Regions from separate parts of the Agromyces sp. NPDC056523 genome, predicted to be linked through region 2. Evidence: predicted binding sites of a transcription regulator. Region 2 holds the regulator's gene; each other region holds the start of a gene.
What was found. The regulator LexA, encoded in region 2, represses DNA repair genes until DNA is damaged. The targets are predictions, from matches to a motif close to TCGAACANNTGTTCGA.
Positions count from the first base shown of each region.

Region 1: ACFQ58_RS11905 (Rv2578c family radical SAM protein) is a predicted target of LexA. The motif match lies at 2,451-2,466, and genes of this name have one in related genera.
Region 3: uvrA (excinuclease ABC subunit UvrA) is a predicted target of LexA. The motif match lies at 2,650-2,665, and genes of this name have one in related genera.

Region 1 covers NZ_JBHTTM010000003.1:215,394-221,380, reverse strand. Annotated here, with positions in the region: gene ACFQ58_RS11910 (sensor histidine kinase) at 1-1,218, opposite strand, end outside; gene ACFQ58_RS11905 (Rv2578c family radical SAM protein) at 1,324-2,442, opposite strand; gene ACFQ58_RS11900 (ABC-F family ATP-binding cassette domain-containing protein) at 2,606-4,387, opposite strand; gene ACFQ58_RS11895 (malate:quinone oxidoreductase) at 4,707-5,987, opposite strand, start outside.
Region 2 covers NZ_JBHTTM010000006.1:173,295-179,281, reverse strand. Annotated here, with positions in the region: gene priA (bifunctional 1-(5-phosphoribosyl)-5-((5-phosphoribosylamino)methylideneamino)imidazole-4-carboxamide isomerase/phosphoribosylanthranilate isomerase PriA) at 1-79, opposite strand, end outside; gene hisH (imidazole glycerol phosphate synthase subunit HisH) at 179-817, opposite strand; gene hisB (imidazoleglycerol-phosphate dehydratase HisB) at 814-1,428, opposite strand; gene ACFQ58_RS17545 (histidinol-phosphate transaminase) at 1,471-2,568, opposite strand; gene ACFQ58_RS17540 (LysM peptidoglycan-binding domain-containing protein) at 2,626-3,021, opposite strand; gene lexA (transcriptional repressor LexA) at 3,282-3,971, shown strand; gene metE (5-methyltetrahydropteroyltriglutamate--homocysteine S-methyltransferase) at 4,056-5,987, opposite strand, start outside.
Region 3 covers NZ_JBHTTM010000002.1:458,923-464,909, reverse strand. Annotated here, with positions in the region: gene coaE (dephospho-CoA kinase) at 1-462, shown strand, start outside; gene uvrB (excinuclease ABC subunit UvrB) at 548-2,611, shown strand; gene uvrA (excinuclease ABC subunit UvrA) at 2,721-5,612, shown strand; gene uvrC (excinuclease ABC subunit UvrC) at 5,618-5,987, shown strand, end outside.

The DNA.
Region 1 (5,987 bases), on a different contig from region 2:
GCGCCCCCGGATCGAGGTGCGCAGCCCGATGCGGTCGTCGGGAACGGCGTCGGGATCGAAGCCCGCGCCCCCGTCGATCACCACGACCGTGACCTCACCGTCGCCGGGGTCGACGGCGACCTCGGCCTCGTCGACGCCGGCATGCCGGACGACGTTGATCAGGCATTGGGCGACGGCGGCCTCGAGCGCGTCCCGTCGAGCCGGCGCCAGCGTCTCGAGTGCGGCCGGCGACCCGGCGACGTGCACCGCCACGCCCGCGTCGCGCGCGATGCCGAGCGCCTCGGCCAGCGGCGGAGGCGACGCTCGGAAGGCCGGCCCGGGCCCGACCGCCGCAGCCCCGTCGGCGGGCGTACGGCTCGACGGGCTCGCGGCCGACGGCACGGCGGCGCCGGTGCGCGGTGGAAGCCCGTCGCCGTGAGCCTCGGTGTGGTCGCCCGCCCAATCACGGCCGACGATGAGCGAGAGGTCGGACCGGATCGCGCTCCGCAGGCGCTCGTCGACCGCGCCCGAACCCGCCGTCGCGATCGAGATCAGGTGGCTGAGCGCGGTGTCGTGCAGCCGAGCGATGGCGCGAAGCTCGTAGTCGTGCCGGATGGTCAGCTCGCGGGTCTGCTGGCTCGCCCGGTGCAACGCCGTCTCTCGACGATCGACCGCGCGCCGCGCGGCGGCGTCGAAGGTGCGGGCGATGATCACGATGGTCAGCACGGCGAGGGCCGGCAGGCTGGGCGCCCAGGGCGCGCCGATCACGGTCGCTCCGAGGAACGCGGCCGCCTCGCCGAGGCCCCAGCCGAGCACGGCCCAGGTGATCGCGATGCCCGACCCGATCCCCGCACCGCCCACGAGGACGAGGGCGGCGCGCGAGAGCGCGACGAGCGCGTTGTCGGCCGCCGAGTCGACGTCGCCCGACGCGAGCAGCAGGACCGTGAGCCCGAAGACGGCGGCGGTGCCGCCCACGAGCGCCATCACGGTCAGGGTGACCGTCTCGTACCGGGCGACGAGATAGAGGAGCAGCGCCTGCACCGAGAGCAGGACGGTCGCGGCGAGCGCCGCGCGTTGCCGGTCCGGACCCTCGCCGGTCGGAGCGGAAGCCGCGACCGCCGAGGCGATAGTGAGGACCAGTGCCGCGGCGAGGCATACCGCGGCGGCGCACTGCCCTGCACGCGCAAGTGCACGACTCAGGGATTCCCTCGCGAGATGCTCGGGCAAGCCGAGGGTCATCCGTGCTCCGATCCCGGCCGGTGGGGTGCGGCCCTTGCCGGATTATCGCAGTTCGCGCCCGGGCTGCTGAATCTTCGCTCAGGCGTCCAGGGGCGGCGACACCGGTCAGAACAGCATGGCGGGCGCCGCGGCATCGAGGGAGACGTCGCCGAGCTCCGAGCCGCGCCCGTTCGGCGATGCTCCCGCGTCGGCCCGTGACGGCGCACCGGCTTGTCTCGGGCGGCGTCCGAGCGCGGTGGATCGGACGCCTCCGGTCACCGAGTCCTCGCGGCCGCGCTCGAGTCGGTGCGTCCGGATGAGCGGGCGTATCCGCTCGGCGAGCCAGTCGCGATACTCGGATGGCGCGTAGGCGCTCGAGCCGGGGTACATCGCGCGGTAGCGGGGCACGAGTTCCGGATGCTCGCGGGCGAGCCACTCGAAGAACCACGGCTTCACGGCGCCGCGGAGGTGCAGCGCCGAGTAGATGATGCTCGTGGCCCCCGCCGCCTTGGCACGACGCAGTGCCTCGTCGAGGTGGGCGCGCGTGTCGGTGAGGTACGGGAGGATCGGCATCAGGAAGACCGAGCAGTCGAAGCCGGCGTCGCGAGCGGCGGTGACCGTGGCCAGGCGGGCCGCCGTCGACGGGGTTCCGGGTTCGATCGACTGCTGCAGCTCGTCGTCGTAGACCGCGATCGACATCGCGAGGTCGACCGGCACGTGTTCGCGCGCCGCCGCCAGCAGCGGGAGGTCGCGGCGGAGCAGCGTGCCCTTGGTGAGCACGCTGAACGGTGTCCCGCTGCCGGCGAGCCCCTCGATGATGCCCGGCATCAGCGCGTAGCGCCCCTCCGCACGCTGGTACGGGTCGGTGTTGGTGCCGAGCGCCACGGGCTCGTGCCGCCACGATGGTCTCGCCAGCTCACGCCGCAGGACATCGGCGACGTTGACCTTCACGATGATCTGCCGGTCGAAGTCGTCGCCGGCGTCGAGGTCCAGGTAGTTGTGCGTCGGCCGAGCAAAACAATAAATGCATGCATGGGTGCATCCCCGGTAGGGGTTGATGGTCCAGCCGAAAGGCATGTACGACTGGCCGGGGACCTTGTTGAGGGCCGACTTCGCGAGCACCTCGTGGAAGGTCACGCCGGCGAACTCGGGGGTCTGCACCGAGCGGACGAGGTTGTTCAGCCGCGCCAGGCCCGGCAGCGCATCGGGCTGGTCGACACCGAGTTCCTGTCCGTTCCATCGCACCGCTCAATTCGAACATACGTTCGAACTTCATGCAAGCGGATGTCACGGTGCGCCGACGGACGTCCGGCTCCCCGACGCGCGGCGACGGTCGATCCGCCGGATTCGGGTGGAAAGGTATCCCGCGGATACCTTTCCACCCGGTTTCGCGATGGGATGGCGCAGCTTACGCGGCCACGCCGGCCCGCGCCGACGCCGCCTCGAGCGCGAGGGTCTCGCCGTCCCAGCGCCGCCGCAGCCACCGGTCGTGACTCGCGATCACGACCGCGCCCGGGTAGCCGCCGAGCGCCTCCTCGAGCTCACCCGCGAGCGCGAGTGAGAGGTGGTTGGTCGGCTCGTCGAGCAGGAACACGTGCGGCGGCGCCGAGATCACGAGCGCGAGCGCGAGGCGGCGCTGCTGTCCGACCGAGAGGCGGCTGACGGGTCGGTCCAGGTCGCGGGGTGCGACGAGGCCGAGTCCCGCGAGCGGCACGCGCTCGGCGCGCCGCTCCCCCAGCGTCCGCGCGTAGATCGCTCGCGGCGTGGCATCCGGATCGGCGAACCGCACGTCCTGCTCGAGCAGCCCCACCCGCAGCCCGCGCCGGCGATGCAGCACGCCCCGGTCGGGCACGAGGCGACCCGCGAGCAGCGCGAGCAGCGTCGACTTGCCCGCGCCGTTCGCACCGGTCACGAGCAGCCGGGTCGCCGGTTCGATGCGCAGCCTCCCGAGGTCGAGCCGACCGTCGACCGCGACATCCGCGGCCTGCAGCAGTGCGCCGGATTCGTCATCGAGCACGTGCGAACCCGACGGGATCCCGGCGAACGCCAGCGGTGCGGGCGGCGCCGCCAGCTGGGTGCGCTCGAGTTCGGTGAGCCGCGCCTCGGCGTTGCGCACCCTGCGCGACACCGCCTGCTCGACGCCCTCACGCTTGAAGTGCTTGAGGAACTTGTCGTTGTCGGTCGGGGCACGGCCGTGGGCGACCGCGCGCGCCGACTCGGCGACGGCCAGTCGCAACCGGCGCAGCTCCGCCTGCTCGTCGTCGTGCTGGCGCTCCCAGCGGGCACGCTCGTCGGCGCGCACGCCGAGGTACTCGCTGAAGGTGCCGCCGAAGACCGTGCCGACGGATGCCGCGAGCACGACCTCGCGCGAACCGTCACCGCTCGGTCGACCCCCGCCGGCCTTCGCGACCGCCGTCGCACCGATCCGTCCGGGATCGAGGTCCATCAGCCCCGTCGCGACGCGGTCGAGGAACTCGCGGTCGTGGCTGGCGAACACGACCGGCCCACGCCAGGACCGGAGCCGATCCTCGAGGAACGCCGCGGCGTCGTCGTCGAGGTGGTTGGTGGGTTCGTCGAGGAGCAGCGCATCGGGCGACGACAGCAGCAACGCCGCGAGGGCGAACCGGCTGCGCTGTCCGCCGGAGAGCTCGCCGATGCGGCGGTCGAGGGCGAGGCCGGCGACGCAGAGCCCGTCGAGGAGCTCGTCGCGCCGCCGGTCGACCGACCAGACGTCGGCACGCTCGGCCGCCTCGAGGGCGACGGCGTAGCGCTCCGCGGGATCGACGGAGGCCGTGCCCGGGTCCGACCCGGACTCCGCCTTCGCCAGCGCACGCGCGGCCGCGTCGAGCTCGCGCTCGATCGCCCGCACGTCGGCGACCGCCGACTCGATCACGTCGTCGACGACGGCGTCGTCGGCGAGCGGCAGCTCCTGCAGCAGGATGCCCGTCCGGATCGGGCGCGCGACGCGCCCCGAGACGATCGCGCCGGGAACGGGATCGTCGCCATCGGCGTCGGCGCGCGCGATCACGCGGAGCAGCGTCGACTTGCCGGCGCCGTTCTCGCCGATGAGGCCGAGCCGCTGGCCGGGCGCGACGGCGAAGCCGAGGTCGGACAGCACGCGCCGGTCGCCGAAGGCGACGGACAGCCCGTCGACGCGCAGGTGGGTGGTGGGAGTGTGGATGACTGGCATGAGGGTGGATCCCCTTCGCGAGAATGCCCCGGAGCCGCCGCCGCGCACGGTCGCATGAGCGCGGAACCGGACGACGCGTCGAACCGGTCGCGCGCCACGCGACGGCGGCGGCGACGGCCCGGGACGGAGGTGGATCCCGCCGGGCATCTGCCGTCGTCGGAGCGCGCGCGAACACTGTCGCGATCAGTGCGAAGAGCACACCCCGGATGTCAACGGCGCCTCGGGCGCGGGACAATGGGATGTGCTCACTTCATAGCGAGCACGACCATAGCAGACACTCGTCCCCTCGGTCGAGTCTCGCCACGTTCCTGCAGCGAAGTCAGGCGGAAGCCAGCGCCGGCACCTTCGCGGTCGCCGCGATCTCGGGCTGCGCCGCCCCGGCATCGAGTCCGAGCACGGCGGCCGTGCGCGCGAGCGACGCGGCCGCGAGCTCGCGGTCGTCGGAGAGCGTGGTGCCGTACGACGGGATCATCTCGCGCAGGCGCGGCTCCCACGACGCGACGCGGTCGGGGAAGCACTTCGCGAGGACCTGCAGCATGATCGGCACCGCGGTCGATGCCCCCGGCGACGCACCGAGGAGGCCTGCGATCGTGCCATCCGCACCGGAGATGACCTCGGTGCCGAACTGCAGCACGCCACCCTGCTTCGGGTCCTTCTTCATGACCTGGACGCGCTGGCCCGCCGTGATGAGCTCCCAGTCCCTGCTCTTCGCGGTCGGCATGAACTGGCGCAGTGCCGCGAGCTTCTTGTCGCGCCCGGCGAGCACCTCGGAGACGAGGTAGCGGACGAGGTCGAAGTTCTTGAGGCCCACCTGCAGCATCGGGATGATGTTGTGCAGCCGGATCGAGAACGGTAGGTCGAACCACGTGCTCGACTTGAGGAACTTCGGGGTGAAGCCCGCGTAGGGCCCGAACAGCAGCGAGGTCTCGCCGTCGACGACACGAGTGTCGAGGTGCGGGACCGACATCGGCGGGGCGCCGACCGCGGCCTTGCCGTACACCTTGGCGTTGTGCTGGGCGACGAGCTTCGGGTCGGTCGTGCGCAGGAACTGACCCGAGATCGGGAAGCCGCCGTAGCCCTTGATCTCGGGGATGCCGGCGTGCTGGAGCAGCGCGAGCGCGCCGCCGCCGGCACCGACGAACACGAACCTCGCGCGCACGACGCGGGGGGTGTTGCCGACGGTGTGCCGCACCCGGAGTCGCCAGGTGCCGTCCTTCTGCCGCTTCAGCCAGGTGACCTGGTGGTTCGCGTGGATCTCGGCGCCGCGCTGCTCGATGTCGCGGAGCAGCAGTTGCGTCAGCGCGCCGAAGTCGACGTCGGTGCCGGAGGCCGCGCGGGTCGCCGCGATCCGCTGCCGCCGGTTGCGCTTCTTCGCCAGCAGCGGCGTCCACGCGGCGAGCGTGTCGATGTCTTCCGTGTACTCCATGTCGGCGAAGAGCGGCTGGCCCTCGAGGGCCGCGCGGCGCTTGCGCAGGTACTCGACGTTGGCCTTGCCGCTGACGAAGGTCATGTGCGGCGTGGAGTTGATGAACTGCTTCGGGTCGCCGATGGCCCCGGTCTCGACGAGGTGCGACCAGTACTGCCTGCTGACCTGGAACTG
Region 2 (5,987 bases):
TCAGGCGGACGGCCTTGCCGCCGGCGACGTCGACCGCGGGAAGCAGCACCAGGCGGGGGGTCTTACTGAACTCACTCATCACTGTCCTCGAATCGGATGCCGCGACCGCGGCTTCGGCACAGTCACAGCATCCTAGTCCGCACGGTGCCGGTCGCGACGAACCAGGGGTCGACCGGCGTCACCCGAGCGAGCGGATCCAGTTCGACAGGAGTCGGATGCCGGCCTCCGCCGACTTCTCGGGGTGGAACTGCGTCGCCGACAGCGGCCCGTTCTCGACGGCGGCCAGGAACCGTCCGCCGTGCTCGGCCCACGTGAGCGCGGGCTGCGGGAACGGCGGCATCACGTCGAGGTGCCAGTCCTGCGCCGCGTACGAGTGGACGAAGTAGAACCGCTCGTCCTCGATGCCCTCGAACAGCACCGACCCGGGATCGGGTTCGACGGTGTTCCATCCCATGTGCGGGAGCACGTCGCTCGGCAGCGCGCGCACGATGCCGGGCCATTCGCCGAGTCCCTCGGTGTCGACACCGCGCTCCACGCCGCGCTCGAACAGCACCTGCATGCCCACGCAGATGCCGAGCACGGGCCGGCCGCCCGCGAGACGCCGGTCGATGATCTCGTCGCCGCGAACGGACTTCAGTTGGTCCACCACGGCCTTGAACGCGCCGACGCCCGGCACCACGAGTCCGTCGGCCTCCATCGCGACGCGGCGATCGGCGGTCAGCTCGACCTCGGCCCCGGCGCGCTCGACGGCCTTCGCGGCCGAGTGGACGTTGCCCGACCCGTAGTCGAGCACGGCCACGCGACGCACCGCCGTCACAGGGCGCCCTTCGTCGACGGGATGCCGGTGACCAGCGGGTCGTACGCCTTCGCCTGCCGGAACGCGCGGGCGAACGCCTTGAACTCGGCCTCGGCGATGTGGTGGGGATCGCGTCCGCCCAGCACGTTCACGTGCACCGTCAGCCCGGCGTTGTAGGTGATGGCCTCGAACACGTGACGCACCATCGACCCGGTGAAGTGCCCGCCGATGAGGTGGAACTCGAAGCCCGCGGGCTCACCGCCGTGCACGAGGTACGGCCGCCCGGAGATGTCGACGACGGCCTGTGCGAGCGCCTCGTCGAGCGGCACGAGCGCATCGCCGTACCTCGAGATCCCACGCTTGTCGCCGAGCGCCTCGCGGATCGCCCGGCCGAGCGCGATCCCGACGTCCTCCACCGTGTGGTGCACGTCGATCTCGATGTCGCCCTTCGCGCGGACGGTCAGGTCGGTCAGCGAGTGCTTCGCGAACGCGGTGAGGAGGTGGTCGTAGAACGGCACGGTCGTCTCGATGTCGCTCGTGCCGGAGCCGTCGAGGTCGATCGAGAGGTCGATGCTCGACTCGCTGGTCTCGCGCTGCACGCGCGCAATACGCGCGGGGCGATCGGTGGTCATGCGGTCATCCTATTCGGGCGGTTCGTCGGCATCCTGGGCGGGTCACGCGCCGGCGGCGGTGCGGGCGGGCGCGAACGCCGCCATCGCCTCGAGGAACGCGGTGGTCTCGGCCTCGGTGCCCGCGGTGACGCGCAGGCATCCCGGCAGCCCGATCTCGCGGATCAGGATGCCGCGCTCGAGCAGCGCCTCGAAGACCGCGTGCGGGTCGTCGACGCCCCCGAACAGCACGAAGTTCGCGCCGCTGCGGTACGGCCGGTAGCCGAGCGCGCCGAGCTCGCGCACGATGCGCTCACGCTGCGAACGGATCTCGTCGACCATCGCGAGCATCTCGTCGGCGTGCGCGAGCGCGCCGAGCGCGGCGGCCTGCGTGAGCGCCGAGAGGTGGTACGGCAGGCGGACGAGGCGAAGCGCGTCGATCACGGCCGGGTCGGCGGCGAGGTAGCCGACACGCGCCCCCGCGAACGCGAACGCCTTGCTCATGGTGCGCGAGACGAGCAGGCGCGGCCGGCCCTCGAGCAACGTCAGCGCGCTCGGCGTGCCCGGGTCGGCGAACTCGACGTACGCCTCGTCGACGACGACCACACCCCGCGCCGCGTCGGCGACCGCGGCGATCGTGTCGAGCGACAGGGGGGTGCCCGTGGGATTGTTCGGCGCGCAGAGCAGCACCACGTCGGGATCGTGCCGTTCGACGGCGGCCACGGCCGTGTCGGGGCCCAGCTCGAAGTCGGCGTCGCGCTCGGCCGTGATCCATTCCGTGCCCGTGCCGCCCGCGAGCAGCCCGTACATGGAGTAGGTCGGCGCGAACCCGAGCGCGCGGCGGCCGGGGCCGCCGAAGGCCTGCAGGATGTGCTGGAGCACCTCGTTCGAGCCGTTCGCCGCCCAGAGCTGCTCGGGGACGAGCCCGTGTCCGAGGTAACCGGCGAGCGCCGTGCGGAGCTGCGTGAACTCGCGGTCGGGATAGCGGTTGAGGCCGATGATCGCGGCGGCGACGCGGGCGACGATGTCGTGCGCGACATCCTCGGGGATCGGATGCGTGTTCTCGTTGACGTTGAGCGCCACCGGCACGACCTTCTGGGGCGCACCGTACGGGGACTTGCCCCGGAGGTCGTCGCGGAGGGGCAGATCGTCGAGACTCGTCACCGATCAATGCTATCCGCGGCCGACCGCACGTTTCGGCGACGACGACGGCGGATGACGCTACTCGACGACCGGCAGGGCGAGCCGCTGGCCCGGCTGCACGACCGCGTCGCGCAACCCGTTCAAGCGCATGATCTCGTGGATCACCTCGCGCGGGTCGGCGCTCGGTGCGATCGATTCGGCGATGCCCCAGAGCGTGTCGCCGCCACCGACGACGATCGTGTCGAGCACGGCCGTGCGGCCGTCGTCGATGCCGGCCATGGCTCCTCCGGAGGCGAGCGACCCGATCAGTACGCCGATGACGATCGGCATCGCCGCGAGCACGGTGAAGACGACGCGACCACGCCGCGTGAGCCGGAGGCGGGTGCGCGGGAGCGCCGGTCGGCTGGCCTCGGGCACGCTCGGGCTCGCGAGGCTGGATCCCATCAGCGAGGTTCCCAGCAGCACTGCACTCATTCCGCACCTCCTTGGTGAGCCCGCATCCGGCCCTCGGCCGGGAAGGCCGGATGCGAAGCTGTGTTCCGAATATATCTTCGAACATTCGCCGCTGCAAGGACCGGAAGCGGGAGTTTCCGGCGCCGATTCCGCGACACACTCGAACGGATGTTTGTCGCGCGTGCGCGAGGCGGATACAGTTTCGAATGTCCGAGGACAGTCGAACACCGACCACCGACATCACGATCAGGCCGACGGCGGCCGAGACGAGAGGCGACACCGTGAGCATCGACATCGATCAGGCACGCGGAGCCGGCGGCCGGTCCCGTCGGCGCAAGACGCTGAGCGCGAAGCAGCTCTCGATCCTCGAGGTGATCCGGCGATCGGTCTCCGAGCGCGGCTACCCGCCGAGCATGCGCGAGATCGGCGACGCCGTCGGACTCTCCTCGCTCTCGAGCGTGACCCACCAGCTCAACCAGCTCGAGCTCGCGGGCTACCTCCGGCGCGACCCCAACCGGCCCCGCGCGCTCGAGGTGCTCATCGACGTGCCGGGCACCGAGCCTCGTGCGTCGAGCGCCGAGCCGGCGCCCGTGGGCGATGCCGCCATGGTGCCCCTGGTGGGGCGCATCGCGGCGGGTGTCCCGATCACCGCCGAGCAGCAGATCGAAGAGGTCTTCCCGCTCCCCCGCCAGCTCGTCGGCAAGGGCGAGCTCTTCATCCTCAAGGTCGTCGGCGACTCCATGATCGACGCCGCGATCTGCGACGGCGACTGGGTCGTGGTGCGATCCCAGCCGACCGCCGAGAACGGCGAGATCGTCGCCGCCATGCTCGACGGCGAGGCCACGGTCAAGGTGTTCCGCCAGCGCGACGGCCACACGTGGCTGCTCCCCCGCAACACCGCGTTCGAGCCCATCCTCGGCGACGAGGCCGACGTACTCGGCAAGGTCGTCGCGGTCCTCCGCACGGTCTGACGCACCGGCCACGCCGGCCCGAGACGACGAGGGGCGGATGCCGCGACCTCGCGTCGCGACATCCGCCCCTCGTTCAGCGCGAGGTCAGCCCGCGGTCGCGACCACCGCGGCCCCGGTACGCACGGCCTGCGTCGCCTCGACGATGTTCGCGAGCGAGGCGACGGTCTCGTCGTAGCCGCGCGTCTTCAGGCCGCAGTCGGGGTTCACCCAGAGTCGGCCGGCCGGGATCTCGCCGACCGCACGCTCGAGCAGCGCCTGCACCTCCTCGACGCTCGGCACGCGCGGCGAGTGGATGTCGTAGACGCCGGGGCCAACGCCGTGGTCGAAGCCGCTGGCCGACAGGTCGTCGACGACCTCCATGCGGCTGCGCGCCGCCTCGATCGAGGTGACGTCGGCGTCGAGCTCGCGGATGGCGTCGATGACGACGCCGAACTCCGAGTAGCAGAGGTGCGTGTGCACCTGCGTCGCGGAGGCCGCACCGCCCGTCGCGAGGCGGAACGACCCGACCGACCAGTCGAGGTATGCGGGCTGGTCGGCGCGCTTGAGCGGCAGCAACTCGCGCAGGGCCGGCTCGTCGACCTGGATGACGCGGATACCGGCCTGCTCGAGGTCGGAGATCTCGTCTCGCAGCGCGAGCGCGACCTGGCGCGCGGTGTCGCCCAGCGGCTGGTCGTCGCGCACGAACGACCACGCGAGGATCGTGACCGGGCCGGTGAGCATGCCCTTCACGGGCTTGTCCGACAGCGACTGCGCGTACTCCGACCACTCGACCGTCATCGGCGCCGGGCGCGACACGTCGCCCCAGAGGATCGACGGACGCGTGCAGCGCGAGCCGTACGACTGCACCCAGCCGTGCTGCGTGACCGCGAAGCCGTCGAGCAGCTCGGCGAAGTACTGCACCATGTCGTTGCGCTCGGGCTCGCCGTGCACGAGCACGTCGAGGCCCAGCTCCTCCTGCAGGCGGATGACGCGCGCGATCTCCTCGCGCATGAGCTCGCGGTACTCGGCGTCGGTGAGCTCGCCCTTGACGAGGCGCGCGCGGGCGCGACGGATGTCGGCGGTCTGCGGGAACGAGCCGATCGTCGTGGTCGGCAGCGCGGGGAGGTCGAGGTCCTCCTGCGCGGTGACGCGCGCATCGTAGTCCGCGCGCGAGAACGCCGCCGCGTCGAGGCCGGCGAGGCGGTCTCGGACCGCCGCGACGCGGACGCCGGGAGCGGCGGCGCGATCGGCGAGGGCAGCGGATGCCGCGTCGAGCTCGGTCGCGATGGCCTCGCGGCCCTCGGCGAGCCCGCGCGCCAGCACGGCGACCTGCGCGACCTTCTGGTCGGCGAACGCGAGCCAGCTCACGAGCCGCGCGTCGAGCGCCGACTCGTCGTCCACGTCGTGCGGCACGTGGAGCAGCGACGTCGACGTCGACACCGCGACGTCGCCCGAGAACGAGCGGAGCGCCTCGGCGTGCGCGAAAGCGCGCTCGAGGTCGCCGCGCCAGATGTTGTGGCCGTCGATCACGCCGGCGACGAGGGTCTTGGCGGCGAGCGCCTCCTCGGTCACGGGGTCGAACTGCTCGGGTGCGGCGCCGCGCACCAGGTCGAGCCCGAGCGCCTCGACGGGCGTCGCCGCGAGCGCGGGCAGCGCATCGTCGAGCGAGCCGTACGGTGCAGCCACGAAGATCGCGGGACGGCGCTCGGCGGCGCCGAGCACGTCGTACGTGGTGCCGACGGCGTCGAGCACGCGCTCGCGCGGCTCGTCGATGCTCTCGCTCACGAGGGCCGGCTCGTCGAGCTGCACCCACTCCGCGCCGGCATCGCGCAGGGCCGCGAGCAACTCGGCGTACACGGGCACGAGGTCCGCCAGGCGGTCGATCGGGCGGAAGCCCTCGGGCGCGCCATCCGCCGCCTTGGCCAGCAGGAGGAGGGTGACCGGGCCGACGAGGACCGGGCGCGTGACGAAGCCGGCCTCGCGCGCCTCGCGCACCTGCGTGACGAGCGCGTCGGCGTGGGGTGCGAACGCGGTGTC
Region 3 (5,987 bases), on a different contig from region 2:
TTCGGCGAGGGCGTCCTGAGCCACGACGGCATGCTCGACCGGCAGAAGCTCGGTGAGATCGTCTTCCGCGACGAGGGCGCTCGTGCGCGGCTCAACGCGATCGTCCACCCGGCCGTTCGCGAGCTCTCGGGTCGCCTCATCGCCAAGGCCGAGCAGGAGGACCCCGATGCGGTCGTCGTCTACGACGTGCCCCTGCTCGTCGAGGCGCAGGTCGACCACCCGTTCGACCTCATCGTCGTGACGAGCGCACCCAAGCGCACGCAGGTCGAGCGCCTCGTCAAGGAGCGCGGGCTCGATCCGATCCAGGCCGAGGCCCGCGTCGACGCGCAGGTGAGCGACGCCGACCGACGTGCCGTCGCCGATGTCGTCGTCGACACGGGCGGCTCGCTCGCGCACACGATGAGCCAAGCCGACGACCTCTGGGTGCGCATCGATCGCGAGCGTCGGACCAAGCGGGCATAGCCGGAGGATGGCGCGGGTCGCGTCGTCTGCTTCGCTGTCGGCGTACCCGGGCCGCGTGTCGGTGGCCCGACCTAGACTCGAATCCATGCAGTCGACCCGTTCCGTGCGCCCGTTCCAGGTCGTGAGCGAGTACGCGCCGAGCGGCGACCAGCCCCAGGCGATCGCCGACCTCGCCGGGCGGATCAACGCCGGCGAGACCGACGTGGTGCTGCTCGGCGCCACCGGCACCGGCAAGTCGGCGACCACGGCCTGGCTGATCGAGCAGGTGCAGCGGCCGACGCTCGTGCTCGCGCACAACAAGACCCTCGCCGCCCAGCTCGCCACCGAGTTCCGCGAGCTCATGCCGAACAACGCGGTCGAGTACTTCGTCTCGTACTACGACTACTACCAGCCCGAGGCCTACGTCCCGCAGACCGACACCTTCATCGAGAAGGACTCGTCGATCAACGCCGAGGTCGAGCGGCTGCGGCACTCGACCACGAACTCGCTGCTGAGTCGACGCGACGTGGTCGTGGTCTCGACCGTGTCGTGCATCTACGGTCTCGGCACGCCCGAGGAGTACCTCAACGCGATGATGCCCCTGCAGGTGGGCCAGCGCCTCGACCGCGACTGGCTCATCCGCAAGTTCGTGTCGATGCAGTACCAGCGCAACGACGTGGCATTCTCGCGCGGCACGTTCCGGGTGCGCGGCGACACCATCGAGATCATCCCGGTCTACGAAGAGCATGCGATCCGCATCGAGATGTTCGGCGACGAGGTCGAGGCCCTGCACAGCCTCCATCCGCTGACGGGGTCGGTGATCTCGAAGCTCGACGCGGTGGCGGTCTTCCCGGCGTCCCACTACGTCGCCAGCACCGACGTCATGCAGCGCGCGATCGGAACGATCCGCGACGAGCTCGACGAGCGGCTGCAGGAGCTCGAGCGCGAGGGCAAGCTGCTCGAGGCGCAGCGCCTCCGGATGCGCACGACGTTCGACCTCGAGATGATGGAGCAGATCGGGTTCTGCTCGGGCATCGAGAACTACTCGCGGCACATCGACGGGCGAGCGCCCGGCGAAGCGCCCCACTGCCTGCTCGACTACTTCGCCGACGACTACCTCGTCGTCATCGACGAGTCCCACGTGACCGTCCCGCAGATCGGAGCGATGTACGAGGGGGATGCCTCGCGCAAGCGCACGCTCGTCGAGCACGGGTTCCGTCTTCCCAGCGCGCTCGACAACCGCCCCCTGAAGTGGGACGAGTTCAAGGCACGCGTTGGCCAGGCCGTCTACCTGTCCGCGACGCCGGGGTCCTACGAGATGGGCATCGCAGACGGCGTGGTCGAGCAGATCATCCGCCCGACCGGCCTCGTCGACCCCGAGATCGTCGTGAAGCCCTCGAAGGGCCAGATCGACGACCTGCTCGAAGAGATCCACGTCCGCGCCGAGCGCGACGAGCGCGTCCTCGTCACCACGCTCACCAAGCGCATGGCCGAGGAGCTCACCGACTTCCTCACCGAGGCCGGCGTGCGCGTGCGCTACCTGCACTCCGACGTCGACACGCTGCGCCGCGTCGAGCTGCTGACCGAGCTGCGGGCCGGGGTCTACGACGTGCTCGTCGGCATCAACCTGCTCCGCGAGGGGCTCGACCTGCCCGAGGTGTCGCTCGTCGCGATCCTGGACGCCGACAAGGAGGGCTTCCTGCGCTCGTCCACGTCGCTCATCCAGACCATCGGGCGTGCGGCGCGCAACGTGTCGGGCGAGGTGCACATGTACGCCGACGTGATGACCGACTCGATGTCGTCGGCCATCGACGAGACCAACCGCCGGCGCGACAAGCAGCTCGAGTACAACCGGGTCAACGGCATCGATCCCACGCCGCTGCGCAAGCGCATCGCCGACATCACCGAGGTCCTCGCACGCGAGGGCGCCGACACGGCGGCCCTGCTCGCGGGCCGCGACACCCGCAAGACCTCGCCGGTGCCGATGAAGCGCGAGGGCATCGCGGCCGCGGGGGCGAACGACCTCGAGGAGCTCATCCGGGACCTGAACGACCAGATGCTCGAGGCGGCGGGGGAGCTCAAGTTCGAGCTCGCGGCGCGGCTGCGCGACGAGGTCTCCGAGCTCAAGCGCGAACTCCGCCAGATGGAGAAGGCGGGGCATCTGGCCTGACCGCGCAGCTCGGCAACCGAACCACGCTCGACCGAGAATCGAACGTGTGTTCGCTCTCAGCGCGCGCGATCCGGGGTGGAGTGTCGGAGGCGGTTCGTACACTCGTAGGGTGCCAGTTTCACGTCTCGATGCCCACTCGCGCCTGAGCGTCCGCGGTGCCCGCGTGCACAACCTGCACAACGTCGACGTCGAGATCCCGCGCGATGCGATGGTCGTGTTCACGGGCCTCTCGGGCTCGGGCAAGTCCTCCCTCGCGTTCGACACGATCTTCGCCGAGGGTCAGCGCCGCTACGTCGAGTCGCTCTCCGCGTACGCGCGCCAGTTCCTGGGCCAGGTCGACCGGCCCGACGTCGACTTCATCGAGGGTCTCAGCCCCGCGGTGTCCATCGACCAGAAGTCCACGAACCGCAATCCGCGATCGACGGTCGGCACGATCACCGAGATCTACGACTACATGCGCCTGCTCTGGGCGCGCATCGGCGTGCCGCACTGCCCCGTGTGCGGCGAGCGCATCCAGCGGCAGACCGTGCAGCAGATCGCCGACCAGCTCATGGAGCTCCCGGCCGGCACGCGCTTCCAGATCCTCAGCCCAATGGTCTCGCAGAAGAAGGGCGAGTTCGTCGACCTCTTCCGCGAGCTCTCCTCGCAGGGGTACTCGCGCGCGGTCGTCGACGGCGAGCTCATCCGCCTCGACGAGCCGCCGCAGCTGAAGAAGCAGGTCAAGCACGACATCTCGGTCGTGATCGACCGGCTCGTGGCATCCGACGAGATGCTCGGCCGTCTCACTGACTCGCTCGAGACCGCGCTGCGCCTGACTGACGGACTCGTGCAGATCAACTACGTCGACCTCGAGGGCGACGATGCATGGCAGACCTTCTCGGAGAAGCTGAGCTGCCCCAACCAGCACCCCATCGCGCTCACCGAGATCGAGCCGCGCACGTTCTCGTTCAACGCGCCGTTCGGTGCGTGCCCGGAATGCTCCGGCCTCGGCACGCGGATGTCGGTCGACGAGGACCTCCTCCTCGGCGACCCCACGATGAGCATCGCCGAGGGCGTGATCCTGCCGTGGACCTCGCAGGGCAAGAGCCTCTACAACTACTACGAGAAGCTGCTCGATGGGCTCGCCCGCGACTTCGGCTTCTCGCTCGACACGCCGTGGGAGGAGCTGCCGGGCGGGGCGCGCAACGCGGTGCTCCGCGGTGACAACTTCGAGGTCAAGGTGCGCTGGCGCAACCGCTACGGCCGCGAGATGAGCTACACCTCGGGCTTCGAGGGCGTCGTGCCCTACATCGAGCGGCAGTACCTGCAGGCCGAGACCGACGTGCAGCGTGCGCGCTGGGCCGAGTACCTCCGCGAGGTCCCGTGCCCGGTGTGCGAGGGCGACCGGCTCAAGCCCGAGGTCCTCTCCGTCCTCATCCACGACGCGTCGATCGCCGACGTCTGCCGGCTCAGCCTGCACGACGCGCGATCGTTCATGGACCGGCTGCGGCTCACCGACCGCGAGCAGACCATCGCCGCCCAGGTGCTCCGTGAGATCAAGCTGCGGCTCGACTTCCTCATCCGGGTGGGCCTGAGCTACCTCGACCTCGCTCGCGCCGCGGGCACGCTCTCGGGGGGCGAAGCGCAGCGCATCCGCCTGGCGACGCAGATCGGCTCCGGGCTCACGGGCGTGCTGTACGTGCTCGACGAGCCCAGCATCGGGCTCCACCAGCGCGACAACCGGCGGCTCATCGACACCCTCGTCGCGCTGCGCGACCTCGGCAACACGCTCATCGTGGTCGAGCACGACGAAGACACCATCCGCACGGCCGACTGGATCGTCGACATCGGGCCCGGTGCCGGCGTCCACGGCGGCACCGTCGTGCACAGCGGCAGCTACGCCGACCTCGTCAAGAACACGCGGTCGATCACCGGCGACTACCTCTCGGGGCGCAAGGAGATCCCCATCCCCGCCGATCGACGACCGGTCGATGCCGAGCGCATGATCACGGTCGAGGGCGCCCAGGCGAACAACCTGCGCAACGTCGACGTCTCGTTCCCGCTCGGCACGTTCACCGCGGTCACGGGCGTGAGCGGCTCGGGCAAGTCGTCGCTCGTCAACGACATCCTCTACCGCGTGCTCGCCAACCGGCTCAACGGGGCCCGCAAGGTTCCGGGCAAGCACCGCCGCGTGAGTGGGCTCGACCACCTCGACAAGGTGGTGCACGTCGACCAGGCGCCGATCGGCCGGACCCCGCGATCGAACCCCGCGACCTACACGGGCGTCTTCGACCGCATCCGCACGCTGTTCTCCGAGACCACCGAGGCCAAGGCGCGCGGGTACCTGCCGGGCCGCTTCAGCTTCAACGTCAAGGGCGGTCGCTGCGAGGCCTGCTCGGGCGACGGCACGATCAAGATCGAGATGAACTTCCTGCCCGACGTCTACGTCGCCTGCGAGGTGTGCGGCGGCAAGCGGTACAACCGCGAGACGCTGCAGGTGCACTACAAGGGCAAGAACATCGCCGAGGTCCTCGAGATGCCGATCAGCGAGGCGGCCGAGTTCTTCGAGCCGATCTCCGCCATCCACCGGTACCTCAAGACCCTGGTCGACGTCGGCCTCGGCTACGTCCAGCTCGGGCAGAGCGCGACGACGCTCTCTGGCGGCGAGGCGCAGCGCGTCAAGCTCGCCACCGAGCTGCAGCGCCGATCCAACGGCCGCAGCGTCTACGTCCTCGACGAGCCGACCACGGGCCTCCACTTCGAAGACGTGCGCAAGCTCCTCAAGGTCCTCGGCAAGCTGGTCGACAAGGGCAATACCGTCATCGTGATCGAGCACAGCCTCGACGTCATCAAGTCGGCCGACTGGATCATCGACCTCGGCCCCGAGGGCGGTTCGGGTGGCGGCCAGGTCGTCGCGGTCGGCACGCCCGAGCAGGTCGCCGACGTGCACGAGAGCCATACCGGGTACTTCCTTCGCGAGATCTTCGACGCGGCCTCCGCTCACGTCGAGGTCGCCAGCTGACGAGGATGAGTACGGCACGATCGAGGAACGAGAGCGTCCCGTACCGGCCGAAGCCGGGCGAGATCCCGACCGGCCCGGGCGTCTACCGGTTCCGTGACGCCGATGGGCGTGTGCTCTACGTCGGCAAGGCGAAGAACCTGCGCGCGAGGCTGTCGAACTACTTCGCGCCGCTCTCCAGCCTGCACGAGCGCACCCGCCGCATGGTGCTCAGCGCGACATCCGTCGAGTGGACCGTGGTCGCGAGCGACGTCGAGGCGCTCAACCTCGAGATCACGTGGATCAACGAGCTGAAGCCCCCGTTCAACGTGCGCTTCAAGGACGACAAGTCCTATCCCTACCTCGTGGTGACCCTCGCCGACGAGGCGCCGCGGGCGA